Linked DNA regions of Anaerosoma tenue. The protein of the gene in region 1 binds, or shares a complex with, the protein of each later gene. Links are inferred from orthologs where the notes say so. Each region holds a gene or a part of one and is shown on either strand. Other genes may lie near its edges.

Region 1 (4,035 bases):
CGCCCGCGAGCGCACGCGCGTCGGGGAACCGATCGAAGAGCACCGGCGTGACCTTGTTGACGCTCACATCGGTCGTCTGTGCCGAGAGGATCACCGCCACGAGCAGCTGGAAGTCGCTCTCGAACCGCAGGGCGATCTCCGCGCGGGGATAGAGCTCCTTGAGCAGGGCATCGATCTCGGCGGCGCGGGTCTTGGTCGTCATCGGTCCTCCACGTGCAGCGGGTGCTCGTGTACATGGTACCTGACCGGCGGTGCCGGGCGGCAGGGCGATGCCGCGATTGACCGGGCAACCGGTGCGCCGTACACTCGCACCCGCTGCCCGCCCCGGTACGCCGGATGCGGGTCATTCGTGTTGTCTGGAGTGTGGAGCATGCCGGTGACATCCTTCTACACGGTGCTCGCGCCGTCGCTCGGCTCGGAGCCGGTGCTCTCTCGTGCGCTCGAGCGGCTCGGCGAAGGTGAGGACGCCACGCTGGCCGCGCCCGGTCTGGCGCGTCCTGTGCTCACCGCGGCGGCAGCTGCGGCGCGGAGCGGGCCGATCCTGGTGGTGGTGCCCGGTGAAGACGCCGCGGCGCGGTTCGCGAGACAGATCGCCACCTACATCGGGCACGATCGCGTACTCCATTTCCCCGAGCGGTCCGACACCCCCTGGGACCGGACGGCCCCTGATCTGGAGGCGGTGGGCGCGCGGGCTCGGGCGCTCTTCTCGCTCGACAAGGGCCGGCGGGTCGTTGTGGTGGCGAGCGGCAGGTCGCTCCTGCGGGCGCTTCCGCCGCAGGGCTCGCACGTATACGAGCCGATAGGGCTGGCCGCAGGCACGACCGTGGACCTCGGCGCGACCGTGGACCGGCTCGTGCGTATGGGGTACGAGCGCGTCGACACGGCCGAAGAACGCGGGCAGTTCGCTGTCCGAGGGGGCACGCTCGACGTGTTCGGCTCGGATTCCTCACACCCCGTGCGCGCCGAGCTCTTCGGCGATGAGATCGAGACCCTGCGCCGCTACGTCCCATCCACGCAGCAGCACATCGGCGACTCCGGGCCCGTGGAGGTGTTCCCGTGCCGCGAGGTGGCTCCCGGCACCCGTGCCGGCGGGAACGCGCGACGCGCGTTCGGACAGGCCGCGCGCTCCAACGAGCAGCTTGCACACGACCTGGAGCTCATCGAGCAGGGACAGACCTTCAACGGCATCGAGCAGTATCTGCCGTGCCTTTACAAGTCGACCGGCTCAGTCCTCGACTACGTCTCGCCGGGTACGCTCGTGGTGGTGGCCGAGCCGCGCGCGATCTTCGATGACCTGGTGCGTGCGCGGGGCGACATGGAGGCCCGGGCCGACGCGGTGGGCCGTGTGCTCGACGGCCTGTTCCTCAAGCCGGCGGACATCGACCTGGGCGGTCATCAGCGTCTCACTTTCCTGTCGGTCCTCCGCGCGGGGGGCGCCGCGGACGGCGAAGTGGTAGTACGCCGTCCGCAGGTGGGACGGCGTGAGGAGTCGTTCGCCGCGGGCCTGCGCGCGCTGCTCGACACGGGCTACCGGGTGGTCGCCTGCGTGCGGGACAGGCAGGGCCGGGAGCGTCTGTCGGCCGCGCTCGTGGGCGCCGGGATGTCGGTGGCGGAACTCGGCGGGTCGCCGGACGAGTTGCCGCACGGCGTCGTATCTCTCGCCGTGGCGGACGTGCCGTCGGGATACGTGGTGCCCGCTGCACGCCTGGCGGTGATCTCGATCGACGATGTGTTCCCGCGGGCGGCCGAGCGTAAGCGACAGGCGGCCGACCCCACGAAGCTCACCTTCGCATTCGGTCCGGGAGACTACGTCGTGCACGAGGTGCACGGCATCGCGCTCTTCAAGGACATCGTGCGTCAGTCGGTGCTGGGCTCCCAGCGCGACTACCTGCTCCTCGAGTACGCCAAGGGCGACAAGCTCTACGTGCCGGTGGAGCAGCTCGACCGCGTGACCCGCTATGTTGGTCCCGAGGGCTCGGCGCCGCGGGTCACGCGGCTGAACACCGCCGACTGGTCCAAGGCCACGGGCAAGGCCCGGAAGCAGGCGCGGAAGCTGGCGTTCGACCTGGTGGACCTCTACACGAGGCGCGCGGCGGTGACCGGCTTCGAGTACGGGCCGGACACGCCCTGGCAGCGGGAGATGGAAGCGGCCTTCCCGTTCGAGGAGACGCCCGACCAGTTCGCCGCCATCGCCGATGTGAAGGCGGACATGGAGAGCGACCGGCCGATGGACCGTCTGGTCTGCGGCGACGTGGGCTATGGCAAGACGGAGGTCGCGATCCGCGCGGCGTTCAAGGCGGCGCAGGCGGGCAAGCAGGTGATGGTGCTGTGCCCCACGACGATCCTGGCGCAGCAGCACCACACCACGTTCTCCGAGCGGTTCGAGCCGTACCCGGTGCAGGTGGAGGTGCTGTCCCGTTTCCGCAGCAAGGCGCAGCAGGCCCAGGCGCTCGAAGGATTCGCCTCCGGTACGGTGGATATCCTCATCGGCACCCACCGGTTGCTCAGCAAGGATGTCGTACCCAGGGATCTCGGCCTGGTCATCGTGGACGAGGAGCAGCGCTTTGGTGTTGAGCACAAGGAGCACCTGAAGAACCTGCGCGAGCAGGTGGACGTGCTCACGCTCACTGCGACGCCCATCCCGCGCACGCTGCAGATGTCGCTCTCGGGTGTACGCGACTTCTCCGTGATCGACACGCCTCCGGCCGACCGGTTCCCGGTGAAGGTCCATGTGGGTGAGTACGACGAGGAGGTCGTGTCCTCGGCCATCCGCACCGAGCTCCAGCGCGGCGGCCAGGTGTACTACATCTCCAACCGCGTGCGCGGGATCGAGCGTGTGGTGGAGCGCGTGCAGGCGGCCGTCCCCGAGGCGCGCGTGGGCGTGGGGCACGGCCAGATGTCCGAGCACCAACTCGAGCGTGTGATGGAGAGCTTCGCCGCCGGCGAGATCGACGTGCTGGTCGCCACGACGATCGTGGAGTCGGGCATCGACAACCCGCACACGAACACGCTGATCATCGACGACAGCCATCGCCTCGGCCTGGCCCAGCTGTACCAGCTCAAGGGACGCGTGGGCCGTTCGCACGTGCGCGCGTACGCGTACTTCCTGTTCCCGCGCTCGCAGATGCTCACCGACCAGGCGTACGAGCGCCTCACCGCGATCCAGGAGCACAGCGAGCTGGGGAGCGGCATCAAGGTCGCGATGCGCGACCTTGAGATCCGCGGCGCAGGCAGCCTCCTGGGCGCCGAGCAGAGCGGCAGCGTGAGCGCGGTGGGCTTCGACCTGTACGCGCAGATGCTCCGCGAGGCTGTCTCGGAGATCCGCGGGGAGCCGTTGCCGGCGCATCCGGAGGTCCGCGTGGATCTGCCCGTGGCAGCGTTCCTGCCGGAGGAGTACGTGCCCGAGACCGACGAGCGTGTGCTGCTGTACCGGCGCATCGCCGCCGCCACCACGCCCGAGGCGGTCGAGTCGCTCGGCGCCGAGATCGAGGAGCGGTACGGGCCGCTCGCCGGGCCGGCGCGCGAGCTGCTCGCCATCGCCCGCATCAAGGCGACCGCGGCCGAGCTCGGCGTCACCAACGTGTCGCTCGCGCGACACCGTGTCACGATCACACCGGTCTCGCTCTCGGACCAGGAGCGAGGGGTACTCGCCGGGGACGGTGCGGTGTACGTCGCGCGCTCTCGTTCTGTTCATTTTGTGGAGATGCCGGGAGAACCGCCCGCAGCCGCGGCTCTGCGCGCGTTGGGTGCTATACTCTCCGCAGTCCACGGCCCTGACAGCGGCCATCACGAACCCTAGGGAAAGGCATCATCGTGCGAACCATCCGCGGCATCGCCGCTCTTCTGCTCGCCACCGTTCTCATCGGCGCGGTGGCCGGCTGCTCGTCCACCGACGCCGTAGCGCGCGTCAATGGCGAGGAGATCACCCGTGCCGAGTTCGACACCATCTATGAGCAGATCCTCGCCCAGTCGGGGGGGCAGCTCGACGATGAGACCGCGCTTGCATACAAGAAGCAGCTGCTCGAGATGATGATC
Region 2 (3,465 bases), on another replicon or contig:
GGTGTTCTTCGCCCGCGCGAATCCCGACTCCACGAGTCCGAACCCAAGGTTCATGAAGAACACCAGCATCCCTGCGAGGAGTACCCACAGGGTGTCCAGTGTCACCTGCACGTCCATGCGCTTCCTTCCTTCCGGTCGCCTCACGATCGCCCCGCGTACCTGGCACGGGTATGTCATGCATCCACGGTGGACGCGGTGTGTTTCAGCGGTGTGACGCCACCGTGAAGGTCCTGCGACAAGGGCGTGTCTCCACGCAGGACGCCGGACCCCGGCACGCGGTGCGAAAGCAGCGCGCGACGGAACGGGTGCGGTGCCGAGGCGAGTCGCTGCGGACCGGGTGCGGGGCTGGTGAGGGCGGGGTAGAATAGGGGTTTGCAGAGAAACCCCTCGCATCTTGCATACCGAAAGGCCGACCCGCATGTCTCTCGACCACATCTCCATCCGAGGCGCCCGCGAGCACAACCTCAAGGGTTTCGACCTCGAGATCCCCCGTGACCAGCTCGTGGTGATAACGGGCCTTTCGGGCTCGGGCAAGAGCTCGCTCGCGTTCGACACCATCTACGCCGAGGGGCAGCGGCGGTACGTGGAGTCGCTCTCGGCCTATGCGCGGCAGTTCCTCGGCCAGATGGACAAACCCGACGTGGACCACATCGAAGGTCTCTCCCCCGCGGTGGCGATCGACCAGAAGACCACGAGCAAGAACCCGCGGTCGACCGTGGGCACCGTCACCGAGATCTACGACTACCTCCGGCTGCTCTTCGCGCGGGTGGGCGTTCCGCACTGCCCGATATGCGGCCGCCGCATCGAGCGGCAGACGCCGGAGCAGATCGTGGACGCGATCCTCGAGATGGCCGAGGGCGCCAGGTTCCAGGTGCTCGCGCCGGTGGTGAAGGGGCGCAAGGGCGAGTACGGCAAGCTGTTCAGCGAGCTCAAGGCCGAGGGATTCACCCGCGTGCGGGTGGATGGCGAGGTCCGTATGCTCGACGAGGAGATCGTCCTCGACAAGAAGTACAAGCACACGATCGACGTGGTCCTCGACCGGCTCGTGATGAAGGACGGCATCCGGACGCGTCTCGCCGAGAGCGTGGAGATGGCGCTCCGGCTAGCGGGCGGCACCGTGATGATCGACGTGGTGGACGGCGAGGAGCACGAGTTCTCGCAGGCGCTGGCATGTCCGGAGCACGGGTTCTCGATGGACGAGCTTGCGCCGCGCGACTTCTCCTTCAACTCGCCCTATGGCGCCTGCCCCGAGTGCCTCGGCATCGGCAGCAGGCTTGAGGCCGACCCCGACCTTGTGGTCCCTGACCGCTCGCTCTCCATCGCCGAGGGCGCGATCAAGCCCTACTCGGGCAACCTCAACTACTACCCGCAGTTGGTGGAGGCCGCCGCCAAACACCTGGGTGTGAGCATCGACGCGCCCTGGAGCGACCTGCCCGAGGAGGCGCGGCACAAGCTGCTGCACGGGTTCGGTGACGAGAAGATCCGGCTCGACTACGTGACCCGGGACGGCCGCGAGACGTACTGGTTCACGAAGTACGAGGGCGCGCTCGCCAGCGTGATGCGCCGCCACGAGGAGACCGAGAGCGACGCCAGCAAGGAGAAGCTTGAGGAGTACATGGCCGTGATCCCGTGCGCCTCGTGCGGCGGCGCGCGTCTCAAGCCCGAGATCCTCGCGGTGGCGTTCGGCGGCAAGAGCATCAACGAGGTGACGATGCTCTCGGCGAAGGACTCGCTCGAGTTCTTCGAGGGCGTCGAGCTCTCCGAGCGCGATGAGGCGATCGGCCGCCGCATCATCAAGGAGATCGTGGAGCGGCTGCGCTTCCTCGTCGAGGTGGGGCTCGACTACCTCACCCTCGAGCGCGCTACGGCCACGCTCTCGGGCGGGGAGGCGCAGCGCATCAGGCTCGCCACGCAGATCGGCAGCGGTCTCGTGGGCGTGCTCTACATACTCGACGAGCCCTCCATCGGCCTGCATCAGCGCGACAACGCCCGGTTGATCGCGGCGCTCGAGCGACTGCGCGACCTCGGCAACACCGTGATCGTGGTGGAACACGACGAGGAGACCATCCGCTCGGCGGACTTCGTTGTGGACATGGGGCCGGGCGCCGGCGAGCACGGCGGGGAGCTCGTGTGCGTGGGCGAGCCGGAGAAGATGCTGCACTGCGCCGAATCGCTGACGGGGCGGTACATGTCGGGCGAACTGAGCATCCCCGTACCCGCCGAGCGCCGGGAGGCCGAGCGCGGTCACATCACGGTGGAGGGCGCGCGCCAGAACAACCTGCAGTCGGTGGACGTGGCGATCCCTCTCGGCTCGCTCACCGTGGTCACCGGCGTCTCGGGTTCCGGCAAGAGCTCGCTCGTGACCGACACGCTGGCGCCGGCGCTCTCGAACCACATCTACCGGACGCGCCACCGCACCGGGAAGCACGACCGCATCCAGGGGCTCTCCGACGTGGACAAGGTGATCGTGATCGACCAGAGCCCGATCGGCAGGACGCCGAGGAGCAATCCCGCCACCTACACGGGCGTGTGGGACGACATCCGGGCGCTGCTGGCGTCCACCAACGAGTCGAAGGCCCGCGGTTACGCGCCCGGGCGGTTCAGCTTCAACGTGCGTGGCGGCCGCTGCGAGGCGTGCAAAGGCGACGGGCAGATCAAGATCGAGATGCACTTCCTGCCCGACGTCTACGTGCCGTGCGAGGTGTGCAAGGGCGCCCGATACAACCGGGAGACGCTGCAGGTCACATACAAGGGCAAGAACGTGGCCGACATCCTCGACATGTCGGTCGAGGAAGCGGTCTCGTTCTTCGAGAACATCCCCAAGATCCGTCGCAAGTTCCAGACGCTTTACGATGTAGGCCTCGGCTACGTGCGGCTCGGCCAGCCCGCCACCACCCTCTCCGGCGGCGAGGCGCAGCGCGTGAAGCTCGCGAGCGAGCTGCAGCGCGTATCGACCGGCAAGACGTTCTACATCCTCGACGAGCCCACCACGGGCCTCCACTTCGACGACGTGCGCCAGCTTCTGAACGTGCTGCAGCGCCTGGTGGACGCCGGCAACACGGTCCTAGTGATCGAGCACAACCTCGACGTGATCAAGAGCGCCGACTGGATCGTGGACCTCGGCCCCGAGGGGGGCGATCGCGGCGGACATGTGGTGGTGGCCGGCACGCCGGAGGACGTGGTGGCATGTGACGGATCGCATACTGGCCGGTTCCTGAAGCCGGTGCTGGAGGGGCACGGCGCGAGCGTTACGGCGGGTGCGTGACGGAGCGGCTGTCGGCTTCGGATAGAGAATCACGGTGTGGCTGACGGACGGCACGAATCCGCAGACGAACGCAAGATACACCGCGCAGTGTGACCACCGTCACTTATCGTGACTACCCGGTACACGTAGGATGACCGGTAGGGTATCGGACGCCCACACTCCTTGTTGCAGCCGCGTCCGCCGGTTCCGTTGCGACAAGG

Evidence for each region. The genes of interacting proteins can lie anywhere in the genome.
Region 2: the proteins of mfd (region 1) and uvrA are in contact, whole or in part, in a crystal structure (PDB 4DFC), measured with the Escherichia coli proteins. The link is inferred for Anaerosoma tenue from one-to-one orthologs.

The regions. Positions count from the first base shown.
Region 1 is NZ_JALNTY010000004.1:138,856-142,890, forward strand. The notes cover bases 33-3,999. They hold mfd (transcription-repair coupling factor), read left to right. Parts: upstream 33-370; coding sequence 371-3,799; downstream 3,800-3,999. Other genes in these bases: nth (endonuclease III), read right to left, coding at 33-202; MSB02_RS10285 (peptidylprolyl isomerase), read left to right, coding at 3,811-3,999. In the rest of the region: more of nth, read right to left, coding at 1-32; more of MSB02_RS10285, read left to right, coding at 4,000-4,035. UniProt on the Escherichia coli protein: Couples transcription and DNA repair by recognizing RNA polymerase (RNAP) stalled at DNA lesions. Mediates ATP-dependent release of RNAP and its truncated transcript from the DNA, and recruitment of nucleotide excision repair machinery to the damaged site.
Region 2 is NZ_JALNTY010000003.1:10,222-13,686, reverse strand. The notes cover bases 69-3,465. They hold uvrA (excinuclease ABC subunit UvrA), read left to right. Parts: upstream 69-418; coding sequence 419-3,265; downstream 3,266-3,465. Other genes in these bases: MSB02_RS07715 (ammonium transporter), read right to left, coding at 69-117. In the rest of the region: more of MSB02_RS07715, read right to left, coding at 1-68. UniProt on the Escherichia coli protein: The UvrABC repair system catalyzes the recognition and processing of DNA lesions. UvrA is an ATPase and a DNA-binding protein. A damage recognition complex composed of 2 UvrA and 2 UvrB subunits scans DNA for abnormalities.